3 regions of the Reyranella sp. genome follow, and region 1 is predicted to be linked to each of the others. Evidence: riboswitches for the same ligand, from Rfam matches in the RefSeq annotation. Region 1 holds a riboswitch; each other region holds the start of a gene.

Region 1 (10,012 bases):
AGTCTGCGATGTCGCCAAGCTGGGCAGGCGAGGCTTCTTCGCGGTGACCGCGAAGGAGGAACTCGATGCGACGCCAAGCGAAGTCTTTCAATCGTTCCGAACTGAATATCTGACGAACGATTGCTGGACGTACGATTCGAAACTGCCGGGTCGTGGCATGTCGTTGCGAAAATGGCGGCTGGCTGCGCTGCGCCCAAGTTGAGTGACGCATTCTTCGATTTGCTACTCGGTTATTGGTTGGCCGTACTCTTTGCCTATTGGGCGCTTCTGTTCGTCGGCATCCGGCGATTTGACTCGCTGCAAGTGCCTGCGAGCACGACGCATGCCGTGTTGGCAGAAGTTGTCATCCCCGCGTTCAATGAGCGCCGCCATCTCCCGACGATTGGCGCCAATCTGGCTGCCGTGCGGCGGACAGGCACCCGAGCCTGCGTCGTCGACGACGGATCGCGGGACGGCAGCAGCGGGGAGCTGATCGAGCTGTGTCTTGGAACGGGCGCGCGGCTGCTGCGCCATTCGCTCAACCGGGGAAAAGCGGCCGCGGTCCGCACAGGCGTTGAATCGACCGCCGCTCCTTTCGTGTTGCTGCTCGACGCCGATACGAGCTTGCCCGCGAACTGGCGTGACGGCGTATGTCTGGCAAAGCGCGAAGCGGCGGTCGCATGTCGAATCGTCGCTGTGGAGGCTGGCTTTCTCGCGTCGGTGCAGGCGAGGGAGTACGAATACGTGCTGAACCTGGAGCGTGAAGCGCTCGCCGGGTTTGGTGTCGTGCTGACCGTTCCTGGCGCGGCGTCGATCTGGCGGACCGCAGCGCTTCGCGACATCGGCGGCTTCTCGGCACGCACGGAGGCGGAAGACACCGACGCGACGCTATGCCTCCAAATTTCCGGATGGAGCGTTCGAGTCCGGTCGGACATCGTGGCGCTGACGGATTGCCCGGGGACGTTCTGGAGCCTTGTGAAGCAACGTGGGCGCTGGATCTGGGGTAATTTCCAAGCGGCATGGTATGCTGTTGGAGCATCCGCGAGGGGCAATGCGAATCGGCGCGCGGCAATTGCAATGGCGGCGGTAAGCCTATTGAACTTGCTCGGATATATCATCGCTACGGTCATGGTAGCGCGTCTCATTCTGCTCGATGTAGGCGTCGCGGATGTTGTTGCTGCAGGCGGCCTAAGCTTGGCAACCATTGGACGAATCGTCCTTACACGACGGTTCCGAGTGGTGCGGAACCGAAGTCTTCGCCAGGTTCTGGGGGCGTTATTGCTGATGCAGCTCATCAATTTCGTGAGCTTCTGGCATGGCATGGGAGCAAGGCTGCTCCGTCTCCAGACCTGGAAATAGCAAGGTTGTCCGGGTTGAACTCGGCGAGGGGCTGCGCCGACGCCGCGCGCGGCCTCATCCGTGCCTCAACGGCACCTGCTCAAGCACTGTTGGGCCGCTGAGGCCGCAACGCGTTTCTGCTCAGGGTGAGGTGGGGTGTGTTGCGGTTGGCCGAGACGCGGCGCTGGCTGCCCCACAGTGAGTGATCAAAGCAAAAATCAGCGCCGACGAGCTTTTGCGCCCTAGAGGCCGAGCGCCTTTGCCAATCGCAGGAAGGCCTCATCATCGCCAGGCAATCCGAAGCGCAGCCGGTCGGGCGCATGGGCGAAGGCGCGCACATGGATGCCTTCGCGGGCGAGCCGCGGCACGACAACCGGTGCCGCCACGTGACGGGCGAGGCGGAACAGCACCGTGCCGCCCAGGATCTCGAATCCGGCTCCCCGCAGGAAATCGTCGAGGCGCGCGCTGTCCGCCACCACGCGGTCGCGCGCCGTCCGCAGCCAGGCGCCGTCGTTCAAGGCCACGCGGCCGATCTCGAGCGCCGGCCCCGAGACCGCCCAGGGCCCCAGCTCTGCCCGCAGCTGCATGGCGATGTCCGGCGAGGCGATGGCGAAGCCCAGCCGCACGCCGGCCAGACCGTAGCTCTTGCCGAACGACCGCAGCACCACGGCGCGCGGCGGCAGGTCGCCGGCCAGGCTCATCTCGCGCGGCAGGAAGTCGATGAAGGATTCGTCGACGACGAGCAGGCCCTTGACCGCGGCCAGGTCGGCCGGCGGGAACAGCCGCCCGGTCGGATTGTTCGGGTTGACCACGATCACGACGTCGGCGTCCTCGAGCGACGGAACGATCCGCACCGCGTGGCCGTGCCGCGACCAGCAGGCTTCGTGCTCCTCGTAGGTCGGTCCGACGATGGCGACCGTGCCGCGCGGCACGAGGCGGGGCAGGAGCTGGATCAGCGCCTGCGTGCCGGGCGCGGCGACGATAGTCGCGGGATCGCGCACGCCGTAACGCGCCGCCGCGGCGGTCCGCAGCGCCGCTTCGTCGGCGTGCGAGGGCAGGCGGGTCCAGACCGTGTCCGGCAGTGCCGGGACGGGGTAGGGCACGGGATTGATTCCGGTCGACAGATCGATCCACGGCCGCGGCGCGTCCGCGAAGCGGCGCATGACCTCGCCGAGATCGCCGCCATGGGCCAACGGTTTCATGGCGATAGTCCGCATGCTACGCAAAGCGCCATGTTCCTCGGTCTCGCCCTCGTTGCTGGCGCTGTCGAAGCCGGTGTCGGCTACCCCGACGTCGTCTATCGCGCGATCGGCCACCCCGTGACGTGGCTGGGGCGGCTCATAGCATGGGCCGACGCGAGGTGGAATTCGCAGCAGGATCCGCCCGCCCAGCAGCGCAGCCAGGGCATCGCGCTGGTGGTCACCCTGCTGGCGATCAGCCTGTTCGCCGGGCTGCTGATCTCGCAGTTCTTCCATTCCTTCCTGCCGTCCTTCCTTGCCCTGGTGCCGATCGCGATCCTCACCAGCAGCCTGCTGGCACAGCGCAGCCTCTACGATCATGTCGACGCCGTTGCCGCCGGCCTCGACCAGAGCCTCGATCGCGGCCGTCAGGCAGTGTCGATGATCGTCGGCCGCGACACCGGGGAACTGAGCGAATCGGACGTCTGTCGCGCGGCGATCGAGAGCCTGGCGGAGAGCTTCTCCGACGGCGTCGTCGCGCCGATGTTCTGGCTGACGGTCGCCGGCCTGTCGGGCGGCATCGCCTACAAGGCGGTCAACACCGCCGACAGCATGATCGGGCACAAGACCGAGAAATACATCGATTTCGGCTGGGCGGCGGCGCGCACCGACGACGTCCTGAACTGGCTGCCCGCGCGCCTGTCGGTGCTGTGGCTGGTGCTGGCGGCAGTCGTGGTGCCGGGCACCTCGCCGTGGCGGGCGTTGACTGTGGTGCGGCGCGATGCGCGCCTGCACGACTCGCCCAACGCGGGCTGGCCGGAAGCAGCGATGGCGGGCGCGCTCGGCGTGCGGCTGATGGGCCCGCGCACCTACGACGGTGAACCGGTCAACAAAGGGTGGATGGGAGACGGCCGCGTCTTCATCAGGATCTCAGACGTCCGCACCGCGCTCCGGCTCTATCGCGTGGCCTGCGGCATCCAGCTCGGCGTGCTCGCGATCCTGTTCGTGCTCACGTTCTTCTGGTGAACCGCGGCGGCCGCGCCAGCGCGAGCAGCCGGTCGCAATCGATGTGCTTCTCGACGTGGTCGGCCAGCAGGTCGAGCGTGGCGTCGACATCGGCTTCGTAGTCGAGGCCCGAGGTCGCCGCTCCCAGGCGTTCGAGCCAATGGCGTCGCTGGCGGTCGTCGGCCAGCAGGCCATGGATGTAGCAGCCCGCGATCCGGCCGTTATTGCTGACCGAGCCCTCGTCGTGGCCGTCGAGACGAAGCAATGTTTTCGCGCTACCGCTCGTGCGGCCGACATGCATCTCGTAGCCCTTGAACGGCACGCCCTGCGCCGTGCCGGAGACCTCGATCAGGACCTTGTCGCCCGCCAGCACCGTGTCGACGGCGAGCAGGCCGAGGCCGTCGACCGTCGACGGCGGACCCTCGATGCCGTGCGGATCGGCGACAGTGCGGCCGAGCATCTGGTAGCCGCCGCAGATTCCCAGCACCTGCCCGCCGCGCCGCACGTGGGCCTGAAGATCGATGTGCCAGCCCGCCGCGCGTAGGGCGGCGAGGTCGGCGATGGTGGCCTTCGAGCCCGGCAGAATGACCAGCGCGGCGTCGCCGGGGATCGCCTCGCCGGGCCGCAGGAAAACGAGATCGACGCCTTGCTCCAATCGCAGCGGATCGAAGTCGTCGAAGTTGGCGATGCGCGGATAGGCCAGCACGACGATCTTTACGCCCTCCCCGCGCCGCGCCGTCGACAGGCCCAGCGCGTCCTCGGCCGGCAGCCGATGGGCGTGCTCGAAGAACGGCAGCAGCCCGAGCGCCGGCCAGCCGGTGCGCCGTTCGATCTCCTTCATGCCGTCGGCGAAAAGAGCCGGATCGCCGCGGAAGCGGTTGACGATGAAGCCCACGATCATTGCCGCATCGGCCGGATCGATCACCGCCTGCGTGCCGACGAGGCTCGCGATCACGCCGCCGCGGTCGATGTCGCCCAGCAGCACGACCGGCACGTCGGCGGCACGCGCGAAGCCCATGTTGGCGATATCCGAGGCGCGCAGGTTCACCTCGGAGGCCGAGCCCGCGCCTTCGACCAGCACGAGGTCCGCCTCGGTCGCGAGGATGCCGAAGCTCTCCAGGACGGCGCCGAGCAGCTTCGGTTTCATCGTCTGGTAGGCGCGCGCCTTGGCCGTGCCGACGACCTTGCCCTGCACCACGACCTGCGCGCCGGTCTCGCTCTGGGGCTTCAGCAGCACCGGGTTCATGTGCACGCTGAGCGGCACCCGCGCGGCTCGCGCCTGCAGCGCCTGGGCGCGACCGATTTCGCCCCCATCTGGGGTAACGGCGGCGTTATTCGACATATTCTGCGGCTTGAAGGGGCGCACTTTGAGGCCGCGGCGCGTGAAAATGCGGGCAAATCCGGCCACCACCATCGATTTTCCGACGTCCGACCCCGTGCCCTGGATCATCAAGGCCCTCGGACGAACCGGGGCGGCCATCAGAACTCGATGCCTTCCTGCGCCTTCACGCCGGCGGCGAAGTGATGCTTCACCGGAGTCATCTCGGTGACCAGGTCGGCCGCTGCGATCATCTCGGGCCTGGCGTTGCGCCCGGTGACGACGATGTGCTGGTCGGCGCGACGCGCCTGCAGCGCGGCAACCACCGCTGCGGCGTCGAGATGGTCGTAGCGCAAGGTGATATTGAGCTCGTCGAGCACGATCAGCCGGATCGCCGGATCGGCCATCATCTTCCGGGCGGCGGCCCAGGCGCGCTCGGCGGCGGCGACATCGCGCGCCCGGTCCTGCGTCTCCCAGGTGAAGCCTTCACCCAGCGTGTGCCATTCGACCTGGTCGCCGAACGTTTCGATGGCGGTGCGTTCGCCGGACTGCCAGGCGCCCTTGCCGAACTGCACCACGCCGCAGCGGAAGCCGCGACCCAGCGCGCGCAGCATCAGGCCGAAGGCCGCCGTCGACTTGCCCTTGCCCTTGCCGGTATGGACGATCAGCAGGCCTTTCTCGATCGTCTTGGCCGCGACCTCTGCATCTTGAGCGGCCTTGCGGTTGGCCATCTTGGCCTTGTGGCGGTCGGCCTCGTCGATTGCGTCGGTCATGCGGCCACGCTATCAAGCGGGCGACGGAAAGGGAACGCGGTCATGCCGCGGCTGCCCCCGCAACTGTAGTCGGCGAGTTTCGGGCCGGATGCCACTGGTCGTCCCTTAGGGGAAACTGGGAAGGCGGCCCGCGGCGTTGACCCGAGAGCCAGGAAACCTGCCGTCGGAGAGCCCAGTCACTGGCGCGGGGAACCGCCAAATGAAAGCAGGATCGTGTGTCGACATTGTTCGTTTGCGTCAGTTGCCGCCGCGAGGGTGATCCCTCCGAGCCGCGTCCCGGTGCGCGCCTCTTCGCGGCGCTGAGCCAGCAGGCGGCTGACCTCGACATCCAGCCGGTCGAATGCCTGTCCAACTGCACGCGCTCCTGCACCGTCGCGGTCGCGGCGCCGGGCAAGTGGACCTACATCGTCGGCAATCTCGATCCCGAGCAGAACGTCGACGACGTGCTGCAGTTCGCACGCCTTCATGGTGCGAGCGCCGATGGCCTCACCGTCTGGCGCGAGCGGCCGGTGCATGTCCGCAAGAACACCATCGCGCGCGTCCCGCCGATGCCAACCGTGAAGGAACCGTCATGAGCAATCTCGCCGGCACTCTGGCCAAGGTGCCCTGCACCATCGTCACCGGCTTCCTCGGCGCCGGGAAGACCACTCTGGTGCGCCACGTGCTGGAGAATGCCGGCGGCCGCCGCCTCGCGGTGATCGTGAACGAATTCGGCGATGTCGGCATCGATGGCGAGATCCTGAAGAGCTGCGGCATCGAGAGCTGCCCCGAGGATGCGATCGTCGAGCTCGCCAACGGATGCATCTGCTGCACGGTGGCCGACGACTTCGTGCCGGCGCTGACGAGCCTGCTCGACCGGCCGAACCCGCCCGAGCATATCGTGATCGAGACCTCCGGCCTTGCCCTGCCCAAGCCGCTGGTGAAGGCCTTCAACTGGCCCGAAATCGCCTCGCGCGTGACGGTCGATGGCGTGGTGACGGTCGTCGATGGTGCGGCGGTTGCCGCGGGCCGGTTCGCCGATGACCCCGAGGCGATCGCGCAGCAGCGCGCCAACGACGACTCGCTCGACCACGATAACCCGCTCGAAGAAGTGTTCGAGGACCAGCTGCTCTGCGCCGACCTGGTGATCCTGAACAAGTCGGACCTGATGTCGGCGCGGCAGCGCCTCGATGTCACGGCCGAGATCGGCCGGACCCTGCCGCGTGTTGTAAAGGTTGTCGAGGCGCAGAACGGCCAGGTGCCGATCGCCGTTTTGCTCGGTCTTGGCGCCAAGGCCGAAGCCGATCTCGAGGGACGGCCGTCGCATCACGAGATCGAGGGCGAGCACGACCACGACGACTTCGACACCTTCATCGTCGAGCTGCCGTCCTTCGACTCGCCGCAGGCCGTGATCGACCGCCTCGCCAAGGCGACGGCGGCGCACGACATCCTGCGCCTGAAGGGCTTCGTCGACATCGCCGGCAAGCCGATGCGCCTGCTCGTGCAGGGTGTCGGCGCACGGTTCCAGCATCAATACGACCGGCGCTGGGCGACCGAAGAGGCGCGCCGCGGCCGGCTGGTCGTGATCGGCGAGAAGGGCCTCGACAAGGCGGGCATCGAGGCGCTGATTCTCGGCTGATCATGCATGTCCTGGCCACCCAGCTTGCCACGCTAGAGGAGGCTGACGCCGCCGTCGACTTCGGCCAGTCGCCGGCCGAAGTGGTCGTGCTGTCCTTCTCCGACAGCGATCTTTCGGCGCTCGCCGCCGCCTGGCAGGGCGACGCGGTCGCGCTGCCGACCTTGAGGCTCGCCAGCCTCAAGCGCCTGCGGCATCCGATGTCGGTCGACCTCTATGTCGACAGCGTCGTGGCGCGCGCGAAGGTGGTGATCGTGCGCTGCCTCGGCGGCGTCGATTACTGGCGTTACGGACTCGAACGGATCGCCGATGCCGCGCGTGAAAACGGCATCCTGTTCGCGGCCTTGCCGGGCGACGACCGCTCCGATCCGCGGCTCGCCTCGATGTCGACCCTGCCGCCGCGCGTGCTGGCGCTGCTCGAACGGTTCTTCCGCGAGGGCGGGGTCGAAAATCTCGGCCAGGCCCTGCGCTTCACGGGCACCCTGCTGGGACGCGACGAACCCTGGCGGCCGCCGGTCGCGGTCGGCCCGATCTCGGTGCTGGGCGATGCCGCCGACGTGCGCCCGGCCGCTCTGGTCGTCTTCTATCGCGCCAATCTCATGGCGGCCGATTATGAGCCGGTGACCGCGCTGATGGCGGCGCTCGATCGCGAAGGTCTGGCGCCGCTGGCCGTCGCCGTGAGCAGCCTCAAGGACCCGGCGATCGCTGCGGCGCTCACGCAGCTGATCAAGCGCCGGCGGCCTGCGGTCATCCTCAACACCACGGCTTTTTCGGCGATGCGCGAGGACGACACGACGGTGCTCGATGCCGCCGACGTGCCGGTGCTGCAGGTTGTCCTGTCGGGAAGTGCGCGCGAGGCGTGGCGCGAGTCCGGCCGCGGTCTGTCGCCAGCCGACCTCGCCATGAATGTCGTGCTGCCGGAACTCGACGGCCGTCTGCTGACACGTGCGATCTCGTTCAAGGCCGAAGCGCCGACCGATCCGCGCCTGGAATTCGCCAGCGTCCGCCATCAGTCCGAGCCCGATCGCGTCGACTATGTGGCGCGGCTCGCCGCCGCGTGGGCGCGGCTCGGGCGCAAGCAGCCGACTGAGCGACGGCTCGCCCTCATGCTCTGCGACTACCCCGCACGCGGTGGCCGCACCGGCTATGCCGTCGGCCTCGACACGACGGAGAGTGCGCTGGAAATCCTGCGGCTGCTGGCGGATGAAGGCTACGACACCGGCGGAAAGGAATGGACGGCCGCAGACGTTGGCGCCCTGCTGGACCGCATGCGACCCCATCTGAAATGCGGCAAGGTGACGGTCCTGCTCCAGCCCGATCGCGGCTCGGGCTATCACGACACGGCGGCCGAGCCGCACCCCGACTATGTTGCCGTCTACACCTGGTTGCGCAACGTCGAGAAGATCGACGCGCTGGTGCATCTCGGCACGCACGGCACGCTCGAATGGCTGCCCGGCAAGGCATTGGCGCTGTCGGCCGAGTGCTGGCCCGAGCGGGTGCTCGGCGCTCTGCCGGTGATCTACCCCTTCATCGTCAACAATCCCGGCGAGGCGGTGCAGGCCAAGCGCCGGCTGGCGGCGGTGACCATCGGCCATCTCACGCCGCCGCTCAGCGCCGCCGGGCTTCACGGGCCGATGGCCGAGCTCGAAGGCCTGGTCGAGGAATATGCTGCCGCCAATGGCCTCGATTCGCGCCGCCTGCGCTATCTCGGCGAGGAGATCGTCGATCGCGCCTGGACGAGCGGGCTGGCGGCCGACTGCGGCTTGGTGCGCGGGGAGGCCAACCATGAAGCCATCGCCAAGCTCGATGCGCAGCTCTGCGACATCAAGGATCTCTCGATCCGCGACAGCCTGCATGTGTTTGGTCGCGGCGAATGCGGACCAGGCGAGCGCGCCGGGCTGCTGGCGGCGCTCGCCGGCCGGCGTGTGCCGCCGGGGCCGGCGGGCGCGCCCTCGCGCGGGCGTCCGGACGTGCTGCCGACCGGCCGCAACCTCACCTCGATCGATCCGCGCGCCATCCCGACGCGCACCGCGTCGGCGATCGGTGGGCGCGCCGCTGACGAGGTCGTGCGTCGCTATCTCCAGGATCACGGCGATTATCCGCGCGCTCTGGTGATCGACCTCTGGGCATCGGCTTCGCTGCGCACCGGCGGCGACGATCTCGCGCAGGCGCTGGCCTATCTCGGGGTCCGGCCGGTGTGGGACAACCAGTCGAATCGGGTCACCGGCATCGAGGTCATGCCGGTGGCGACGCTCGACCGGCCGCGCATCGACGTGACCCTGCGCATTTCCGGTCTGTTCCGCGACATCTTCGAAAGCCAGATCGCGCTGTTCGATCTTGCGGTGCGCCGCGTGGCCGACCTCGACGAGGACGATTCGGACAATCCACTGGCAACTGCCCGCCGTGCGGGCGCCGATCTCGCGCGCATCTTCGGCGGCGCGCCCGGCAGTTACGGCGCACAGGCCGGCGACCTCGCGCTCGACGGTGCCTGGCAGACGCGCGAGGATCTCGGCCAGGCCTATCTCGCCGCCGTGACGCATGCCTATGGCGGCGCGGATGGCCAGCGCGACGCGGGGGACGATTTCCGCGCCAGCGTCTCGACCGCCGACCTGCTGGTGCACCCGCAGGACGACCGCGAACGCGATCTGCTGGACGGCGATGGAGTCGCTGATTTCGCCGGCGGGTTTGCGGCGGCCGCGGCGATGCTGGGCAACACGCCGGAACTCTATCACCTCGATACCAGCAAGCCGGAGACGCCCAAGGCACGCCGCATCGCCGAGGAGATCGCGCGGGTCGTGCGCGGCCG
Region 2 (10,012 bases), 3.3 Mb from region 1:
AGCCCATCTGGCCGCCCGACATGTAGAGCGTCTTGGCGGCCGAGTTGATGATCTGGTCGATCGCCTGCATGGCGAAGTTGAAGGTCATGAACTCGACGATCGGACGCAGCCCGCCGAACGCAGCGCCGACGCCCAGCCCGGCGAAGCCGTGCTCGGTGATCGGCGTGTCGATCACACGCCTGGCGCCGAACTCCTCGAGCAGGCCCTGGCTCACCTTGTAGGCTCCCTGATACTGCGCGACCTCCTCGCCCATCAGGAAGACGCTTTCGTCCTTGCGCATCTCCTCGGCCATGGCGTCGCGCAGGGCCTCGCGCACCGTCATGCGCACGGTCTTGCCAGTCCACTCCGGCTCCGACGCTGGGGGCGGTGACGATGGCGCGGGCGGAGCCGCCTTCTGCTCCTCCGAGGGCCTCGCCGCAGTCGGTGACTCTTCGGCCTTCGGAGCCGGAGGCGCGGACGCAGCCGGCGGGGCGGGCTTGGATGCGTCGGCAACGCTCTCGCCCTCGGCGGCCAGGATGCAGATCGGCGTGTTGACGGCGACCCCTTCGGCGCCTTCCTCGACCAGGATTTGCGCAACAGTGCCTTCGTCGACGGCCTCGACCTCCATCGTCGCCTTGTCCGTCTCGATCTCGCAGATCACCTGACCCGACTTCACCGCATCGCCGACCTTGACGTGCCATTTGGCCAGCTTGCCCTCGGTCATGGTCGGCGACAGGGCAGGCATCAGAACCGGAATCGACATGGATCAGGCTCCGACCAGAACGTCGGTCCACAGCTCCGACGGATCGGGCTCGGGACTGTGCTGCGCGAACTCCGCCGAGTCGTTCACGATCTTGCGGATCTCCGCATCGACCGCCTTGAGGGCTGCCTCGTCGGTCATCTTGCCCTCGAGCAGCAGCTTGCGGACGTGATCGATCGGGTCGCGTTCGCTGCGATACTTGTCGACCTCTTCCTTGGTCCGGTACTTGGCCGGGTCGCTCATCGAATGGCCGCGGTAGCGATAGGTCTGCATCTCGAGGATGTACGGTCCCTGCCCGCTCTTGGCGTGCTCGACCGCCTTCTCGCCCGCGGCGCGCACCGCCAGCACATCCATGCCGTCGACCGCCTCTCCCGGGATCCCGAATGCCTCACCGTGCTTGTAGAGCTCGGTGATCGCCGTCGAGCGCTCGATCGACGTTCCCATGCCGTAGCGGTTGTTCTCGATGATGTAGATGACCGGCAGCTTCCACAGCGCCGCCATGTTCATCGCCTCGTAGACCTGGCCCTGGTTGGCCGAGCCGTCGCCGAAGTAGGTCAGCGAGACGTTCTTGTTGCCATGATACTTGTGCGCAAAGGCCAGCCCCGTGCCGATCGGCACCTGGGCGCCGACGATGCCGTGGCCGCCGTAGAAATTCTTCTCGCGGCTGAACATGTGCATCGAGCCGCCCTTGCCCTTGGAGTAGCCGCCGCTGCGGCCGGTCAGCTCGGCCATGACCCCCTTGGGGTCCATGCCGGCGGCAAGCATGTGGCCGTGGTCGCGGTAGGACGTGATGATCGCGTCCTTGCCGCCGATCGTCGACTGCATGCCGACCACGACCGCTTCCTGGCCAATGTACAGATGGCAGAAGCCTCCAATCAGGCCCATGCCATAGAGCTGGCCGGCGCGCTCCTCGAAGCGACGGATCAGCAGCATGTCGCGGTAGAACGTCTTGAGCTGCTCGGGGCTCACGCTGTTGTCGCCCGGTTTTGGCGACTTGGATTTGGCCGTAAGCGATTCCGCTTTCGGCTTGGTGGCCGGTTTTGCCATGACGTTTCCCCTCGAGTGGCCCCGTAGCGGCTTATAGCATCGCCCATGCCGATGTGGTTGATCTAGCGAGAAAAAACAGATTGGCGGCGAGTGCGTCGCAGCATTTGAGCGATTGTTTTCGGAACGCCGAGGGTGCCGGACAGTTTCTTCCAGCCAACCGCAAAGCGGTTCGAGTCAACGAGTCGGCGTGAAGACGATGATGTCGTCCTTGCGCGCATAGTTGAGCAACGCACGGGAACGTTCATCGAGCATGTCGGGATCGAGGCTCTGGTTGCGCAACGCCGATACACGGCGCTCCCAGATCTTCCGCGTCGTCTCGGCCTCAGCGAGATTCTGGTCGGCGATTTGCACTTCGCGCTGCAGGTGAGCCATCGCCAGCAGGCCACGATCTCCGTTCACGAGGTGGTAGCCGAAGTAGCCGAACACCGTGGCGAAGATGACGGGAGCCAGAATTTGACGCGGTCTCAACAACATATGTGCTATTCCTGAACGGATAGAGCAACATGTGGTGTTGATAAGTCAAGCCCGATTCGGCTCTACCGAATCTATTCGGCTCTGCCGAATCTATTCGGCCAGCGCGATGCGGATGCGGCGATTGTGCCGGCCCTTGTTGTCGATCTTCAGGATCCGGATCGGCGGCGACCCGCCGGTCGAGGCAAGATGAGTGCCGCCGCAGGCCTGCCGGTCGAGGCCGGCGATCTCGACGATGCGGATCTTGCCGTCCGGCGTCGGCGGCGGCGCGACCGAGCGGCTGCGGATCAGGCCGGGCGTGTTTTGTGCCTCGTGCATGGGCACGTAGACGAAGCTCACCGCGATGTCCTGGCGGATCAGGTCGTTGATCGGCCCTTCGAGCGCGCGAAGGCGGTCGTTGTCCGCAGCGGGCAGGTCGAAATCCATGCGAGCGGTGCCGTCCTCTGCCATCTGCACGCCGGTCACCAGCGCGCCGTCGAACTGCTGGAATACGAGCGCGTTCAGTACATGGGTGCCGGTGTGAAGTTGGCGCATCTTGCGGCGGAAATCCGGATCGACCGACGCTTCCACCCTGCCCGCCACCTCCTCTTGCGTATCCAGCAGATGCCAGATCTTGCCGGCTGAATGCTCGAAGCCCGTGACCTTGGCCTCTCCCCCGCTCCAGCCAATGACGCCGCGGTCGGCGAGCTGCCCGCCGCCACCGGGATAGAAAGGCGATTGCGCCAGCGAGACCTTGCCCGGCCGCGCGTCGGTGACCTCGGTTTCGAGCGTCAGTGTCTCGGGATTGTCATGGCAGTAGAGGTGCATTGCCGGCATGTAAGCCGCGCCGCGTCGACCGTATTGGCGAAAATTGCTGTTCGCCGGGAGCGTGCCACATGATCCGGCTACGCGGCCGCGGCGCGCGCGAATTGCAGGGGCGTGATGCCGTAGCAGCGCTTGAAGTGGTTGTTGAGGGCGCTCTGGTCGTAGAAGCCGACCGCCGTCGCCACCTCGGCCAGCACCGGCGAGTGCCGCAGGTGCCGGCAGGCCATGCCGAGCCGAACCTGCGTCAGATAGGCGTGCGGCGTGAGGCCGACCGTGCGCTTGAACAGGCCGATGAGCTGGAACGTCGTCAGGCCGACGCCCGCCGCCAGGTCCTCGAGGCGAAGGTCGGTGGCGTATTCCGCGCGCATGCGCTCGACCACGCTCGACAGCAACGTGCGATCGCGCGGCGGCGCCTCGATCGGGCGCCGGCCGCTGCCATGGCGCCGGAACAGCGTGCCGAATGCGCCGACCAGCAACTCGCGCTCGGCGAACACGTCGCGGCCCTCTTCCAGTGCGAGGTGCATCGCCAGGAAGGCGTCGATCAGGTCGCGGTCGGCGAAGGTGTTGCGCATGAAGTACGGCACCATCTCGACGCCCACCTCGCCCGCTACGCGATCGAGTGCGTGCCGGGTGAGATAGAGCGAGCGGTACCGCCAGCGCTCGCTGCGTCCCATCCAGCCGCCGTGAGGCTCCTCGGGATTGAATACGAACAGGGTCGACGGCGTGGCATCCTGAAGCGCGCCGCGGCTCTTCACGACCGATCCGCCCTGCTCGGTGATCGCGATCACCAGCGCGTCGTGCGTATGCTGCGGATAGTCGTGGGTCGTGAAATCGGCATGCATCAGGCTGAGCCCGCCGAGATGGCGGTCCCACCAGTATTGGGTCGAGTTGTTCGGATCGACGCGCGGCATGGTCAATTTTTACCAATACCCGGGCACGCGCACCACGCTCACTGTCATCTCGAGCAGGATTTGGAGGTCCGATGATCGTACGCATGTGGCGCGGCCAGGCGAGCGCCGCCAAGGCCGACGCCTATTTCGGGCACGTGACCCAAACGGTGTTTCCCGAGCTCGCGACGCTCGCCGGTCACGAGGGCGCGTGGCTGCTGCGGCGCGAGGTCGACGGCAGGACCGAATTCCTGGCTGTCACCTTCTGGGAATCGCTCGACGCGATCCGGTCATTCGCCGGCGACGATATCGCCACCGCGATCGTCGAGCCGGAAGCACGGGCCGTGCTCTCCGACTTCGACGATTTCGCCCGTCACTACGAGCTGGCCTTCAGGATGGACCGGCCGGCGTAGCGCGCCTGGGTGCCGAGCTGCTCCTCGATGCGCAGCAGCTGGTTGTACTTGGCGAGGCGGTCGGAGCGCGACAGCGAGCCGGTCTTGATCTGGCCGCAGTTGGTGGCGACGGCGAGGTCGGCGATCGTCGAATCCTCGGTCTCGCCGGAGCGATGCGACATCACCGCGCCGTAGCTCGCGTTGCGCGCCATCGATACGGCTTCCATCGTCTCGGTCAGGGTGCCGATCTGGTTGACCTTCACCAGGATCGCGTTCGCGAGGCCATTCTTGATGCCGTCGGCCAGGCGCTTGGGGTTGGTGACGAAGAGGTCGTCGCCGACCAGCTGGATCTTCCTGCCGAGCTTGTCGGTGATCGCTTTCCAGCCGGCCATGTCGTCCTCGGCCATGCCGTCCTCGATCGAGACGATCGGGTACCGGGCGACGAGCGCCGCGTAGTAGTCGACCATGCCGCCGGCATCGAGCGACTTGCCCTCGCCCTCGAGCTCGTACTTGCCCTTCTTGAAGAACTCGGTCGAGGCCGGATCGAGCGCCAGCACGATGTCCTCGCCCGGCTTGTAGCCTGCCTTCTCGATCGCCTTCATGATGAACGACAGCGCCTCGTCGGCGGTCGCGAGGTTGGGCGCGAAGCCGCCCTCGTCGCCGACGTTGGTGTTGTGGCCCGCGTCCTTGAGCTGGTTGCGCAGCGCGTGGAACACCTCGGAGCCCATGCGCAGCGCCTCGGCGAAGCGGTCGGTGCCGACCGGCATGATCATGAATTCCTGGATATCGATCGGATTGTCGGCATGCGCGCCGCCGTTGATGATGTTCATCATCGGCACCGGCAACACCGACGCCTGGCTGCCGCCGACATAGCGGTAGAGCGGCAGGCCCGAATCCATCGCCGAGGCCTTGGCGACGGCGAGCGAGACGCCGAGGATTGCATTGGCGCCGAGGCGGCCCTTGTTCGGCGTGCCGTCGAGCTCGATCAGCGCCCGGTCGATCTTGATCTGGTCGAGCCCGTCGAGGCCCGACAGCAGGTCCATCACCTCGCCGTTGACCGCACCGACCGCCTTCAGCACGCCCTTGCCGCCGTAGCGCTTCTTGTCGCCGTCGCGCAGCTCGACCGCTTCGTGCGCGCCGGTCGAGGCGCCCGACGGAACCGCCGCGCGTCCCATGGCGCCGCTCTCGAGCTCGACTTCGACTTCCACGGTGGGATTGCCGCGGCTGTCCAGGATTTCGCGGGCGCGGATGTCGACGATGGCACTCATGAGAAAAACTCCTTCTGGGGCGCGATTTCTCTAGCCGCGCGCCCACTCCCGGGCAAGTGACGAGACGGCGCCGCGTTTCTATAGTCGGAGAAAGCCGCAGAGCCAGAGGGAGTTCCAGCCATGCCCGACCACGGCAACATCCAGCAGAATACCGCGACGGTGGAGCAGCGCGTCGACGCCATTCAGGCCGCGTTCGAGGAGCGCGGCCTGAAGCCGGCCGAATTCATCGACGAGTTCATGCACACCGCCGAAGAGAAATGGATTCCGGAGAACGGCGCCCGGGTCGTCGCCCGGGCATGGACCGATCCGGCCTTCAAGGCGCGCCTGCTGGCCAACGGCCGCGACGCGGTGGCCGAGCTCGGCCTCACCATGCCGCCGCACCACCGCCATCTCGTGGTGCTGGAGAACACGCCGACCCTGCAGAACGTGATCTGCTGCACGCTGTGCTCCTGCACCGCGTTCTCGATCATCGGCCTGCCGCCGGACTGGTACAAGGACCTCGAATACCGCGCCCGCATCGTGCGCCAGTCGCGCACCGTGCTCAGGGAAATGGGCCTCGACCTGCCGCCGTCGATCGACATCCGCGTCTGGGACACCACCGCGGACACCCGCTACATGGTGCTGCCGGTGCGGCCGGCCGGGACCGACGGCTGGTCCGAGGAGAAACTCGCCGGCCTCGTCACCAAGGACGCCATGATCGGCGTCGCCCGTTTGTAGTGCTTGATTCCATCTTACGCACAGTGTCATCCCGAGCGCAGCGAGGGATCCTTGCTCATGGCCTCAAAGATCCCTCGCTGCGCTCGGGATGACACCGAATGGGCATTAAGAACCTTGTCTAGCAATCTAATGAACAGCGTCTAGGAGCCCGAGATGGACGGCATGCACGACATGGGCGGACGGCAGGGATTCGGCCGCGTCCGCTACACTCTCAAGGCCCGGACCTTCCACGAGCCGTGGGAAAAGCGGGTCAATGCGCTCTACTCCCTGGCGGTGAAGCTCGGCATCTTCAACATGGACGAGTATCGCCACGCCATCGAGCGCATGGAGCCGCGGCACTATCTCTCGGCCAGCTACTACGAGCGCTCGCTGACCAGCCTCGCGACGCTCTGCGTCGAGAAGGGCATCGTGAGCAGGGAGGAGCTCGAGCGCCGCGCGCAGGGCGCCTATCCGCTTTCGATGCCGAGCGCGCCGGGCCGCAGCAATGTTGCCACGCGTGAGCGCTTCAAGCCGGGCGACAAGGTCCGCGTGCGCACCGAGCATATCCCCGGCCATGTCCGCGCGCCGGGCTACGTCCGCGGCAAGACGGGAATCGTGGTCAGCGAGTCCCCGGCCTATCCCTTTCCCGACGCGCATGCCCACGGCATCCATGCCGAGGACGAGCCGACCTACGACGTGCGCTTCAATGCGGAGGAGCTGTGGCCCAACTCGGCCGATCCGGCCCAGGTCCATGTCGGCGTCTTCCAGAGCTACCTCGAGCGCGTGGCATAGCGGCGCAAGGCAGTGTTCAGAATTGGACACATTTGCCAGCGCGCTTGCCCGGCACTATGTAAAGCCATCGACGGTCCTCCTTAACGGAGGCTAACAGGGAATGCCGTGCGCCCCTGACGGGGGTAATCGGCAGCTGTACCCGCAGCTGTAAGCGGCGAGCGAACGCCATCACGTCACTGGACTTCGGTCCGGGAAGGCAGGCGCAAGCAACGACCCGCGAGCCAGAAGACCTGCCGGCGATAGCGTCGCTCTTCCGATGGACGGGATGATCCAACGGGACGGTCTACCCGAGCGGTGGCGCGCTTTGAGCGAACCGTTTGGGAGATCCGTCCTGTGACGCCGATCCGTCTTGTCTCGCCTGCCCGTCTTCCGGACCGCGCAGCCTCCGACCTGGGCACGCCGCCGCCAAGCCGCTTCCAGCGCTACGATCACGCCCTGGCGCATAGCGCGGACCGGCGCGTCGATACGCCGACGCCCAGCCTCAACGGCGACCTGGTCTTCAGGCGCGGCGGCTTCACCAGCCTGTGCGACGCCCTCGATTATGCGGCGCACGGCGAGACCGGCCTCAATTTCTTCGATGCCCGCGGAAAGCTTTCGAGCAGCCTGCCCTATCGCGACCTGCAGGTTCAGGCCCAGGCCTTCGCCCGCCGCCTGATCGGCGCGGGTTTCGAGGGCGGCGAGCGGCTGGTGCTGATTGCCGATACCTGGCCGGGCTTCTGCATCGCCTTCTTCGGCGCGCAATATGCCGGGGTCGTGCCGGTTCCGGTATCGATGCCGGTGGGGCTCGGCTCGCGCGCCGGCTTCATCGAACAGCTGCGCAGCCAGATAACGGTCGCGGGCGCCGTTGGCGTGGTGGCGCCGGACGAGCTTGCCGAGTTCGCGCAGAGGGCGGCCGAGGGAACGGCCGTCCGGCTTGCCGGGCCCATGGCGGCGTTCAACGCCCTGCCGGAATCCAGGGCCCTGCTGCGGCCCTTCGGCGCTGGCGATGCGTGCTACATCCAGTTCTCCTCGGGCAGCACCCGCGAGCCGCGCGGCATCGACATCCGTCAGGACCAGCTGATGGCCAACATCACGGGCTCGCTCGCCGCGCAGGAGGTCTCCGCCACTGACTCGGGCGTGAGCTGGCTGCCGCTCTATCACGACATGGGCCTGATCGGCTTCGTCCTCGCCCCGATGTGCGCGCAACGCAGCGTCGACCTGCTCGCGCCCTGGGATTTCGCGCGCCGCCCCCTGCAGTGGCTGTCGCTGATCTCGCGGCGCCGCGCCACGATCACCTACGGCCCGAGCTTCGGCTACGATCTGGCCGCCCGCCGGGCGCAAACCAAGGCGCTGGGCGAGATCGATCTGTCCTGCCTGCGTCTGGCCGGTGTCGGTGCCGACATGATCCAGCCGTCAGTGCTGCAGCGCTTTGCCGAGAGCTTCAACGCCGCGGGATTCGACCCGCGCGCCTTCCTGCCGAGCTACGGCATGGCCGAAGTCTGCGTCGGCGTGAGCTTCGTGCGCCCCTTCACTGGCCTGCGCCTCGACCGGCCGACCGATTCGCATGCCGGCGACAGCCGCGAGTTCGTGGTTTGCGGCCGGGTATTGTCCGGCCATCGCATCGAGATCCGTGACCCCGACGGCATCGTCTTCGGCGAAGGGCGCGTCGGCCGGCTCTTCGTCAGTGGCCCCAGCGTCATGCCCGGCTATTTCCCGCCGGTCGAGGACAGCACGGACGTGCTGTGCAACGGCTGGCTCGACACCGGCGACCTCGGCTACTGGCGCAACGACGAGATCGTCATCACCGGCCGCGCGAAGGACCTGATCATCGTCAACGGCCGCAACATCTGGCCGCAGGACATCGAGTGGAGCGTCGAAGCCCTGCCCTCCCTGCGGCGCGGCGACGCCTGCGCCTTCTCCGTCGACGACGGTGCAATGGAGTCCGTCGTCATCGTCGTGCAGGCCCCTCCTGCGGACGCCGCCGCGGACGAAACGCTCGAAGGCGACATCAGGCAGAAGACCAAGGAGGCCTTCGGCGTCGACGGCCGTGTCGTCCTGATCTCGCGCCGCCTCGGCCTGCCCCTCACCTCGTCGGGAAAGCTCAGCCGCTCCGCGACCAAAGCCACGTTCCTCGCGGGTGGTTATGCCGGACAGTGAAGCGCGCCCGCGCGAGATCGCTTGCGTGACATTCTGGTCGCGATCCAGGAGGCCCTCGACGATTACCCGCCAGCCCGTGAACCGGGTTGCATGTTGCCATGCTATGCTTGCGCAAAAGGGGGGATCGCATGCAGCGCAAGGCTGTCGTGAGTCTGCCGCTCCTTGGCACCCTCTGTGTGGCGCTCGTTCCTGTGCGGGCGATTGCCGACGAGGGCGGCGCCAGCGTCTGGCTGCCGGGCCAGTTCGCGAGCTTCGCCGCGGTGCCGGGTGATGCCGGGTTCTCCCTCGAGGCGATGTTCTATTTCCGCAAGGCCAGCGCCACCGCGGGGACGAGCTTTTCCCGCGGCGGCGGGCTCCTGCTCGGCTATGACACAGCCGAGCAATATCTCTTCCTGACGCCCGGCTACACCTTCGCCGATCCGGTGCTGAATGGGCAGCTGTGGCTGGGCGTGACCTTCTCCGCCGGCCGCGCCGATACGTCCGTGTGGGGCGTCCTGGCGACGCCCAATGCCGGCGCCTTCTCGGCCAGGAGCAGTGACAGCGCGGCGGGCGTCAGCGATCTCTACCCCATGGCATCGCTGAAGTGGCAGATCGGCAGCCACAACATCATGACCTACATCATGGGCAGCGCACCGGTTGGAACCTACGATCCCAACCGTCTGGCCGGTGTCGGGCTGGGCCATTGGGCGATCGATGCCGGCATGGGCTACACCTACATGCCGGCATCGGGGTTCGAGGTCTCGGTCACGGCCGGCTTGACGTATAACTTCATCAATCCGA
Region 3 (10,012 bases), 3.3 Mb from region 1:
AACATCGCCCGCCTCAACGGCGTCGCGCGCTACGGTGCCCTGATCGGGCGCGATCGCTCGGTGACCTTCTCGGTCGACAACCCCCGCGGCGAGACGGTCTGCGAGGGCACGTTCACCAATGAGGGGCCGCAGTCCGGCCGCTTCTCGCTCAATTGCTTCAACGGCAAGTTCGCCGGCAACGGCAGCTACGAGAGCCGGATCGGCAATCCCAACGACCATATCATCGCCCGCGGCCAGACCGGTCGCGGCCAGCCGGTGACGATGGTGATCGGGCTGCCCTCGCAACTTGCCGCCAGCACCTATGGCGGCCTCTGAGATGCGCGGCTGGCTGCTGGCAGGCCTGCTTGCGCTGACGCCGGCGGTCGCGTTCACCCAGAGCGCCAGCGAGGTCGAGCGCTGCTTCCAGAATCCTGCCAGCTGCGCGTCGAGTGGCGGCGCGCCTGCCCCGGCCCCAGCCCCGGCTCCTGCCGCAAGCGCTGCTCCCGCGGGACCTGCGAGAGGGCCGGACTATGCTGCCGTGCTGAACAGCCCGGAACCCGACCGGCGCAAGCTGCAGGAGTCGCTGCGCACGCTCGACAAGTACAGCGGTCCGATCGACGGCAACCTGCAGTCCGCGGCGACGACGAAAGCCATCGGCGACTGGCAGAAAGGCCACGGCCTGGCCGCCACCGGCAAGCTGACGCCGAGCGAGGCGGTGGCCCTCAACAACGAGGCGACCAAGGCGCCGATCCGGCGCCTCGATCCCTCGGCGCAGGTCGCCGCGGCGCCCGCCGCGCCGCCGTCGAATGCCGATGCGCTGAAGTCCCTGCGCGCGAGGCTCGCGGAACGCCGCAAGGCCGCGGAGCCCAAGGCCGTTGCCGCGGCGCAGTCGCTCGTCGCCGACCTGAAAGCCTACGTTGCAGCAGACGGCAAAGGCGCCGCCGGCGAGCAGTTCGCGGCCTTCGCCAAATGGTATGCCGACACCAAGGCGGCCGGCCGCACCGTCGGCGACATCAAGCCGGCCGTCGAGGACTACGGCGACGCCAAGGCTGGCGTGGCAGCGACGGCCGAGGTGAGCTTCGAGACGAAGCAGGGCGACAAGAGCACGTCGCAGTGCCTGGTCTTCGCCTGGATCGAGGCCAGCCCCCGCAAGAACGCCCAGGTCTTCTCCTGCGACGACGTCGCGGCCGTGGAGAGGTGGAAGACCGATCAGGCGCTGCGCAGCGCCTGGCGGTAAAACGCGTTTCGCTCATTGTCTTTGCTGGGAGCGCGGCTCTCCAGAGCCGCTCATGGGATGTGGCAAACCGAAGAAAGAGCGGCTCTGGAGAGCCGCGCTCCCAGCTAGAGCCTGGTTCGGGGGTAGAGGCTCAGCCCGCAATAGAGGCCGTCGGGCAGCGGCGATCCGGGCGGGTGGATGCGGCCCTGGGCCAGCAACTTCGGCAAGAGGTGAGTGTGCGGTCCCTCGGGCGAGCGGCCGCCCGGCGCCGGGATCGGCTGATGGACCTCGATGCGCGCCACGGCCGAAGCGAGGATGCGCGTCGGGCTGGCGCGCGCAATCGCGAGGCCGGCCGGGTTGTCGGCAGCAAACAGGGGACGGCCGGCGCCCGCGCGCAGGGCGGCATCGGTCTCCGTGTCACCAGACCGCAGGCGCACCAGCATGTCGATGTGAGGCGCCGCGATGCCGACGTCGAATGTCCGATCGCCCAGATCGGTGACCGTCGCGCGTTGCGCGCCGCGCCGCTCGGAACAGAAGGCGATCTCCCGCAGCCGTCCGCCGTCGTCGGTGAGGCCAAAGGGCTGCACGCCCTCGAGCGAGACGATCGCCAGAGCGCCTCTCTCGGTCCGCACGGACATGGCCTCGAGATCGAGCCGCAGGCCCGGCTCGTCGGGGTCGTACTGGAATTCGGCGATGGCACCGTAGGTGCCCACGCTCCAGCCGGTGAGCGGATCGGCCAGATAGCGGCGCACGATCTCTGCCGGATCGTCCTCCAGCGGGCGCAGCTCCTGTTTGGAATTCGGCATGTGTAAATTTACCCGGAAAAATTCTGCCCACGATACGTCCAGGCGACCGGCTGGGCGACCCCGTCGATGGTGACCGTGCGAAAGCCGACGCCATAGGCGCGGTCGATCACGTCCGGTTGCAGCACTGCCGCGGCCGCACCGGACGCCTGCATCCGGCCAGCCACGAGAAGCACGACGTGGTCGGCGAAGCGGGCGGTCAATCCAAGGTCGTGCAGGCAGACCACGACGCAGACGCCGCGCGCCGCTTCCGCCCTGAGCAACGTCATCGCTTCCAGGGCATAGGCCGGATCGAGGTTCGCGACCGGCTCGTCCGCGAGGATGACATCGGCTTCGGTGGCCAGGACGCGGGCCAGCGCGAGCCGGGCGCGTTCTCCCTGCGACAGCTCGTCGATCCGGCGCCCTGCCAGCGACGTGCTCCCAACCCGGGCCAGGGCCCGCTCGATCGCTGCGGTGTCGGTCGGCGAGAGCGGCCGGCTGAGGTCGGCTCCGTGCGGCAGGCGGCCCAGCGCGACGAGATCGCGTCCCAGCAGCGGCCAATAGACGGCGGCGCTCTGCGGCAGATACGCGATGCGTCGTGATCGCACGGCGGCACCGAGCCGGTCGACCCGGGCGCCGTCGAGCGTCGCTTCGCCGCCGTCGGGCGGATCGAGGCCCGCGAGCTGGCGCAGCAAGGTGGTCTTGCCCGCGCCGTTGGGGCCGACGATGGCGCTCAGCTGGCCGCCCGCGAAGGCGACGTCGATTCCGTCGAGCACCGTCCGCGCGCCCCGGCGGCGGACCAGCGAGCGCGTGGCGAGCACGGTCATGTCGCCAGCCCCGTCATGCCGCGAGCCACGAGGCGCGCGTACGCCGGATCACGCGCACGAGGAACGGCGCACCGACCAGCGAGGTGAAGACGCCGAGCTGCAGCTCGTAGGAAGTCGGCAGCACGCGCACGGCGATGTCGGCCGCGAGAACCAGGATCGCGCCGACCAGCATCGACGGCACCAGCGTCGCGCCGGGCTTGAAGCCGACGTGCGCGCGGACGAGGTGAGGGGCCACCAGCCCGACGAAGCCGATCATGCCGGCGACGGCGGTCGCCGCACCGACCATCAGGCCGACCGCGAGCGTGAGCCACAGGCCGAGCCGTCGCGTGTCGACGCCCAGGCTGCGTGCCGCATCCTCGCCGAGCGACAGGGCGTCGAGCCAGCGGCGGTTCATCAGGACGAGCCCCGCACCGGCGACGATGAACGACGCCGACACGAGGATGTGGCGCATATCCCGGTCGGCGATCGATCCTGCCAGCCACAGCCAGATCTCCTGGAAGGCGAAGGGGTTGGGGGCGAGCGCGAGCACCAGCGAGATCAGCGCCGCGGCGATGGCGTTGATCGCCACGCCCATCAGCAGCAGCGATACGGTGCCCGTGCCGGCGCGCACTGCCATCATCAGGCCCGCGACGGCGAGCGCGGCACCGGTGATGCCGGCCAGCGGCAGGGCGAGCGCGAATGCCGCGGCCAGCCCGCTGTAGAACGCACAGACGGCGGCGAAGCTCGCGCACGCCGACACGCCGATCACGCCCGGCTCGGCGAGCGGATTGCGCAGCCAGGCCTGCAGCACGGCACCGCTCAGCCCGAGGGCCGCGCCGACCAGCACGCCGAGCACGGCGCGCGGCAGCCGCAGGTCGAGCACGATCGCCCATCCCACCTCGTTGCCGAGCCGCCACGGCCACCACACCGGCCCGGTCGCGACCGAAACGAGGAAGAGCACGACGACCAGCAGCGCTAGCTTAGCGTGGGTGACCAAACCGCATCCAACTGCGTCAAGTTTCCCATGTTCACCAGGACCTCCTTCCTGTCGTCCTGAGCGCTTGTGCGCTTTTCACGCTGGGAGCGCGGCTCTCCAGAGCCGCTCATAGGCTGTGGCAAACCGAAGAAAGAGCGGCTCTGGAGAGCCGCGCTCCCAGCAGGAAGGGCATGTCTTGTCGGGCCGAGGCGCAGCAGCGCAAGCTTGGCTTGAGTGACCGAACCGCATCCAAATGCGTGCACTTTCATTGCCCCCTCCGGTCGTCCTGAGCGGAGCGAAGGACCTCGCGCCAGCGGCGCGGCCCGTGTCTGATCGTTCGGTGGGGTCCTTCGCTGCGCTCAGGACGACAAGAGCGTCTTGTCGGTCCGAGGCGCAGCCTCGCCAGGCCTGTTCTCACGGATGCACCTCGCGCAGCTTCTGCAGGGCGTCGAGATTCTCAGGACCGGCGCAGATCGAGTAGCGGATCGGCAACGACAGGATGCGGGCATGTCGCGCCAAGGTCCCGATCGCCGGATGGTCGACGAACGAGGTGGCGCGCGCCGGATCGGCGTTGGATTCTTCGTCCAGGATGACGAGGTCCGGTCGGCCGGCCAGCACGGCTTCCAGCGAGAAGCGGCCATAGGCGGAGATGCCCAGATCCGCGGCGAGATTTCGATAGCCTGTCAGGCCGAGCAGCTCGTCCATCAGGCTGCCCTTGCCGGTCGTGCGCAGGTTGGCCTGCAGCACGGCAGCCGTGGCGGTCGGCGGGCCCGGCCGCACGAGCTGGCGCTGCCGCTCGCGCATCGCGACGATCAGGTCGCGGCCCTGGTCGCTGCGGCCGAGCACGTCGGCCATGCGCGCGATCTGAACCTCCGCTTCCTCGAGCGAGGCAGCCCAGGGAAGCTCCAGGATCGACACACCGGCGGCACGCACCAGCCGCTTGACGTTGGCATGCGCCATCGAATCGAACACGACGAGATCGGGCCGGAGATCGAGGATCGATTCGGCGGTGGCGCGGACGGTGGGGATGTTGCGCGCGCGATCGGCCAGAACCGCGGTGCGGGGATCGCGCGCGAGATAGCTGACCCCGACCAGCTGCCCGGGCGCGGCGAGGCGCAGGGCGAGCTGGTCGAGGCACAGGTTGACGGTCACGACCCGCCTGGGCGGTTCGGCACGGCAGGCACTCGTGGCCGCCAGGAGGAGGCAGAGCATGGCGGCGACAAGCCCGGTCTTCACGTCGACACCAGTCCCTGCGTCAAAACTTGGCCTTCACGCCGAAGAAGGCCTGGAAGGCCGGAGGCTGGAACCCTGTGGGCTCTTCGTAGCGCTGGTCAAGGATGTTCTCGGCGCGGGCGAAGAGCTCGACTCCCTTGCGGACGTCCCAGGCCGCCGTGGCGCGCAGGAGAGTGTAGGGGGGAGGGGTGATGGGCGTGAAAGTAACCGCATCGAGATCGTGGCGGCCTCCGACGCTGTTCAGCTCCGCACCCAGGCGCACGCCCTCGATCGGCCGCACGGCGGCGCGCACCGAGAAGACATCCTCGGGACGACGCACCAGCCAGGCACCGGTCGTGAGATTGAAGGCGAGCGTGTGGGTGTAGGCGAAATGGACGTCGAGCCAGTCCGTGACCTGAATGTCCACGAAGCTTTCGGTGCCTTCGGTTTGCGCCTGGGGTGCGACGTTGGTGTATTGCGTGAAGGGAGTGACGCAGTCGATCAGGTTGCTGATGTTGTTCTTGAAGTAGAGGACGCCGGCCTTGACCTTGCCGTCGAACATCGTCTGCTCGGCGCCGACTTCGAAGCCCCGGCTGGTCTCGGGCTGCAGGTTACGATTGCCGACGCAGAACAGCCCGGCGTTGTAGAGCTGGTTCAGCGACGGTGCCTTGAACGCGGTGCCGTAGGAGGCCTTGAAGGTGGTGTTCGTCGCGCTGAGCAGGTAGTTCGCGCCGACACGCCACGTCCCATTCGAGCCGTAGAGGCTGTTGAAGTCGACGCGGCCGCCGGCCGACAGCGTGAGCGCCTCGAACAGCGTGACACGGCCCTGGGCGTAGAGGCCGGTCTGTGAAACCTGGCCCCATTGCTGGACGGTGTCGGCGTTGGAGTAGGCCCACTGGTTGCTGTAGTCGATGCCGGCCACGATGCTGGCCTGCTCGGTGATCGTGAAGACGTTCTTCCAGTCGGCGCTGAACTGCCGTCCGTTGTAGGTCGAGTTCATCGGTGCGGGAAACGGGATCTGGATGCTGGGATAGTCCAGAGCGTGCCGATAGACAGTCGAATAGCCGACGCCGATCGTCGGCTTCCACACGCCGCCGAAGAAGTTGCCGTCGAATTGCAGGCGATTGAAGAACTGCTGCGTGAATTCGGTCGCGTTGGGATCTTCCGCCGGCGCGAAGGTGAAGTCCGGCTGCAATGCGTAATTGTCGAACTTCACCTGGGTGTCGATGTAACGGCCGAACCACGTCAGGCTGGCATTCTCCGTGATGTCGACCCCGAGCCGTGCCGCCAGGTTGATGTTGCGGTAGGCGTCGTTGTCGAAATAGCCATCCGACGCAATGAAGCGCGGGGGAATGGCGCTCTGGCCCGGGGTGTACAGGCCGCTTGCGCTGACATTGTAGTTGAAGCGGTTGACGCTGCCCGTCGCATAGGCGCCGAGGCTGGTTTGCAGCCGCGTCCCCAGCTCGGCATAGCCGCCGGCAGAGAGGGAGCCTTGCCCCTTCTTCGTCACCATGTTGATCACGCCACCGATCGCGCCCGAGCCGTAGAGCGTGCTCATCGGGCCGCGCACGACCTCGATGCGGTCGAGGTTGTCGGTGAGGAAATGAGCGAAGTCGATCGAGGCATTGGGCGTCGACGGATCGGTGATGGACATGCCGTCGACCAGCACGACCGTATGGTTGGAGTTGCTGCCGCGCACGAACACCGAAGTCTGCGTGCCCGGACCCCCCGACTGCTGGACGGATACGCCGGGGACATAGCGCAAGACTTCGTCGACGGTGCGCAACTGCCGGCGCTCGATCTCGTCGCGGCTGATGACCGTGACCGTGCCCGTCACCTTGTCGGCGGGCACCGGCTCGCGGTCGGTGGTGATCACGACATTGGGCATCGTCGCCGTTATGCCGCTTTCGGTTTGCGCGGATGCACAGAACGGCAGGAGCAGGGGAGAGGCTACGAGCAGAAATCGACGGAACGGCATCATCGGACGGTCCTCCAGAACAGCCACGCACAAGGCGCGTCACCGCTCGGTTGACCGTCCCGTTGGATTGTCCCGTCCATCGGAAGAGCGACGCTATCGCCGGCAGGTCTTCTGGCTCACGGGTCGTCGCTTGCGCCTGTCTTCCCAGACCGAAGTCCAGTGACCTGATGGCGTTCGCTCGCCGCTTACAGCTGCGGGTACAGCTGCCGATTGGCCCTCACGGGCGGCACGGCATTCCCTGTTAGCCTCCGGTTAGGGAGGACCGTCGATGTGACTTTGGTAATTTGAGGGCGCTGTCGCGTCAAGGAGTTTGGCGGGGGGACTTGGGCGGATCATCGTGCGCGGCAAGCTTGTCACGCGCGGCAAGGCTAAGAAGGCCGACGTTGTTCTCTACTACAAGCCGAAACTCCCGCTCGCGCTGATCGAGGCGAAGGACAACAATCACAGCGTCGGCGATGTCATGCGGCGGCCTCGACTACGCCGCGACTCTCGGCGTCGCCTTCGTTTTCTCGTCCAACGGCGCGGCTTTCTGTTTCATGACCGGACTGGCCATCGAAACAAATCTCGACCTCGACGCCGTCCCGCCGCCGACAACATAGAAATTTGGCGCAGGCGCCGATCGAGGACTTCGCCATGCAGGCCGCGCACGACCGCATCGCCGCCGCCGTCGCTAGCATCGCCTGCGAAGCGTTGATCGTCGCCCACCGAATCTTTGCCCTGGGTGCGCTCGCCAAGGCGGATATATGGCCGCTGCCGGTGAGGAGAGAGGTCGCGCCCGGGATGACAACTTCCGTCGGGCAGGCGCACGTCGCAAATTGCCAGGATTCGTTTGTCAGGCCCGCGGCCCGGTGTAAAATGCATCGGAGAGACAACCTAACGGGGCGACGGTGCAACGTCGCCGCGGGAAGGGCGGGTAGTACATGCGGTTTGCATTCGTTCTGATTGGTCTTGCGGGCTTGCTTTTCCTGGCAGTCGTCGCGATGCCGGCCTATCAGCTCACCGCCTATCCGACCGATTTCAAAGGGGCGGCCGGCATCCAGCTTTCGGAGGAGGCCACTACCCTGCTGGCCAAGGCAAAGACGAATGCGCTTATCCTCGTCGAGCGCCAGCGTCTCTGGCAGACCGTCGCAGTCTGGCTCGGTTTCCTGGGATTGGGACTGACTGCGCTGGCCTCAATCGTGGCCGGATGGAGAAGCCGTCAGAGCCGCGCGGACAGGGAAGAATTTCTCAACAAGAAGGTCACCGCCATCGGAGCGCTTACGGCGATCGCGACGCTTGCAATGGGAGCGAGCGACCTCGTCGAAAAGACCGGCGTAAAGCCGTTAGACGGGGATATCTCGGCGCTCAAAAAGGCGATCATGGAGGTGCCTGCCGGGATCGCCGTCAATCCCGCAGCAGAACGCGGCATTCTCGATGCCCTCGTAATCACGTTGGCGGAACACCGTCCATGAGCTTCGTTTGCCTGATTTTCGCCGCCATTCTTTCTGCAACCGCCTGCCCCCCGAGGCCGCCGCCTCTCATCGAGGCGCTGGGAGAGGCCCGGACGCTGCGCCCCGATGCCGAAAGAGCGATCGAAGTAGCTAACGACGTGCTGCGAGTGGCGCGGGAGCCGTTCCGTATCGTCGCTTCGTGGCAGTTGAATGGTCGGGGATTGCGCGAAGACGAGCTGGTCGTCTATCTCGTCGGATCGCCCCTGAGCCCGCGCGAGCTTTGGGAAGAGCGCAGCAAGCTAGAAACACTCATCACCTCGATCACGAGCGATCTCGGCGAAATCAATCCGGATGCGTCCAATTGCGGCGACAAGGACGACTGCGTCGGGACACTTTATCCCGAGACGAGCATCAAGGTCGTAATGGACGTGTTGAACCGGCAGAACACCTGGGAGCTGGCGAAGACCTCGCCCGAATGTCGCTGCATTGTCCTTATGGAGCAGCACCTGTTGCTTTTCAGGATCGTCTTCGGGGCCGACTGGGCCCGATACATACTTTTGATGCGCTACGACAGCAAAGATCAGCTTCAGGCGGATCTCGATAGTGGCCGGGTGCCCGACGTGCTGCTCGAGAGCAAGCGCGTGCCCCTCGAAGCCATGGTCGCCTTCCTGCTGCTGCACGAAGTTGGCCACGTGACCAAAGTGCCGTTGCGGATACCGATGAGAGACAATGCCGACCTGGCGGCATTTCTCGACCGCCTGAGCAGCGAACAGCGCGAGGAGCTCCGTGCCGACAGCTTCATAGTGCGGCTCCTCGCCGCCCGGTGCTTCAGGCAGAACCCGACCGGATTGTTGTTGGATACATGCTACACACCGGCGGTGTTGTCGATGTTGACCTTCGTGGTCGGGATGAAAGGAAAATCCAAGGACGCCTTATGCCTGCGCTACCTCGACACCGTAGCCGGCTATCCCAATTGGCAAGGAAGGCTGTTGCTGCTGGGCTATCAATACGAAGAAGTCGTGGGCAAAGGCTACTCGCTGCTGACGGATTATCTTTCTACTCGCCGGCACCTTCTCGAAAAGGCGTCGACATCGGAAAGCAAGGTCTGCCGTGATGCTGCCCTGCGCTTTTCGGCGAACCGTTCCTCGCCGGCGTCGGGTTCCAAGGTCATAGACGGCCCAAGATGATCGGCATCGGCCGACAGGACTTCCCGCATGAGCCCTGTTAACCGGTTGTTCTAACCAATGAATGCACGTCCGGGAGGCGAGCCTTACGGCCGCTACCGCCCCCGCCGCCGCCTGTGCGACACGTTGCTCGCCAAGACGCTGGCGCCGGCCGAGGAACGCGAACTGGAGGCGGCGGCATTGGATGCCGATCAACCTCGTCATCGCTGTCACGAACGGCGACTGGTTCAACATGCTGCGGCAGCAGCCGAACCGTGCTGAGGTCAATTTCTGGGCGCCGCCCGCCGCCAACTTTCGCGTCCTTCAGCCGGGCGAGATATTCCTGTTCAAGCTCCACGCCCCGCGCAACGTGATCGTCGGTGGCGGCATCTTCGCCTACACCAACGCGCTGCCATGCTCGCTAGCCTGGGAGGCGTTTCGCGAAGCCAACGGCGCGCGGTCGGCGCAGG

The links. A riboswitch is a leader RNA that binds a small molecule or an ion and turns the genes downstream of it on or off. The one in region 1 is predicted to bind cobalamin.
Region 2: it holds a riboswitch for cobalamin, as region 1 does, so the genes downstream of both, ACQY8M_RS26050 (fatty acyl-AMP ligase) here and ACQY8M_RS10205 (DUF1636 family protein) in region 1, are expected to answer to the same signal.
Region 3: it holds a riboswitch for cobalamin, as region 1 does, so the genes downstream of both, ACQY8M_RS26120 (TonB-dependent receptor plug domain-containing protein) here and ACQY8M_RS10205 (DUF1636 family protein) in region 1, are expected to answer to the same signal.

Annotation. Positions count from the first base shown of each region.
Region 1 covers NZ_OZ257242.1:2,080,472-2,090,483, forward strand. The annotation lists gene ACQY8M_RS10175 (hypothetical protein) at 1-202, shown strand, start outside; gene ACQY8M_RS10180 (glycosyltransferase) at 199-1,338, shown strand; gene cobD (threonine-phosphate decarboxylase CobD) at 1,560-2,519, opposite strand; gene cbiB (adenosylcobinamide-phosphate synthase CbiB) at 2,550-3,521, shown strand; gene ACQY8M_RS10195 (cobyric acid synthase) at 3,505-4,950, opposite strand; gene cobO (cob(I)yrinic acid a,c-diamide adenosyltransferase) at 4,980-5,591, opposite strand; cobalamin riboswitch at 5,576-5,770, shown strand; gene ACQY8M_RS10205 (DUF1636 family protein) at 5,807-6,166, shown strand; gene cobW (cobalamin biosynthesis protein CobW) at 6,163-7,209, shown strand; gene ACQY8M_RS10215 (cobaltochelatase subunit CobN) at 7,212-10,012, shown strand, end outside.
Region 2 covers NZ_OZ257242.1:5,331,284-5,341,295, forward strand. The annotation lists gene ACQY8M_RS26005 (pyruvate dehydrogenase complex E1 component subunit beta) at 1-742, opposite strand, end outside; gene pdhA (pyruvate dehydrogenase (acetyl-transferring) E1 component subunit alpha) at 746-1,786, opposite strand; gene ACQY8M_RS26015 (FtsB family cell division protein) at 1,961-2,260, opposite strand; gene ACQY8M_RS26020 (alanyl-tRNA editing protein) at 2,351-3,073, opposite strand; gene ACQY8M_RS26025 (AraC family transcriptional regulator) at 3,142-3,972, opposite strand; gene ACQY8M_RS26030 (antibiotic biosynthesis monooxygenase family protein) at 4,044-4,361, shown strand; gene eno (phosphopyruvate hydratase) at 4,325-5,608, opposite strand; gene nthA (nitrile hydratase subunit alpha) at 5,729-6,325, shown strand; gene nthB (nitrile hydratase subunit beta) at 6,479-7,096, shown strand; cobalamin riboswitch at 7,151-7,348, shown strand; gene ACQY8M_RS26050 (fatty acyl-AMP ligase) at 7,430-9,232, shown strand; gene ACQY8M_RS26055 (SphA family protein) at 9,361-10,012, shown strand, end outside.
Region 3 covers NZ_OZ257242.1:5,346,710-5,356,721, reverse strand. The annotation lists gene ACQY8M_RS26150 (hypothetical protein) at 1-315, shown strand, start outside; gene ACQY8M_RS26145 (peptidoglycan-binding domain-containing protein) at 317-1,216, shown strand; gene ACQY8M_RS26140 (DUF6925 family protein) at 1,321-2,001, opposite strand; gene ACQY8M_RS26135 (ABC transporter ATP-binding protein) at 2,010-2,804, opposite strand; gene ACQY8M_RS26130 (FecCD family ABC transporter permease) at 2,818-3,780, opposite strand; gene ACQY8M_RS26125 (ABC transporter substrate-binding protein) at 4,174-4,995, opposite strand; gene ACQY8M_RS26120 (TonB-dependent receptor plug domain-containing protein) at 5,015-6,952, opposite strand; cobalamin riboswitch at 7,034-7,231, opposite strand; partial or broken gene ACQY8M_RS26115 (type I restriction endonuclease subunit R) at 7,275-7,539, shown strand; gene ACQY8M_RS26110 (hypothetical protein) at 7,870-8,400, shown strand; gene ACQY8M_RS26105 (hypothetical protein) at 8,397-9,566, shown strand; gene ACQY8M_RS26100 (HNH endonuclease) at 9,748-10,012, shown strand, end outside.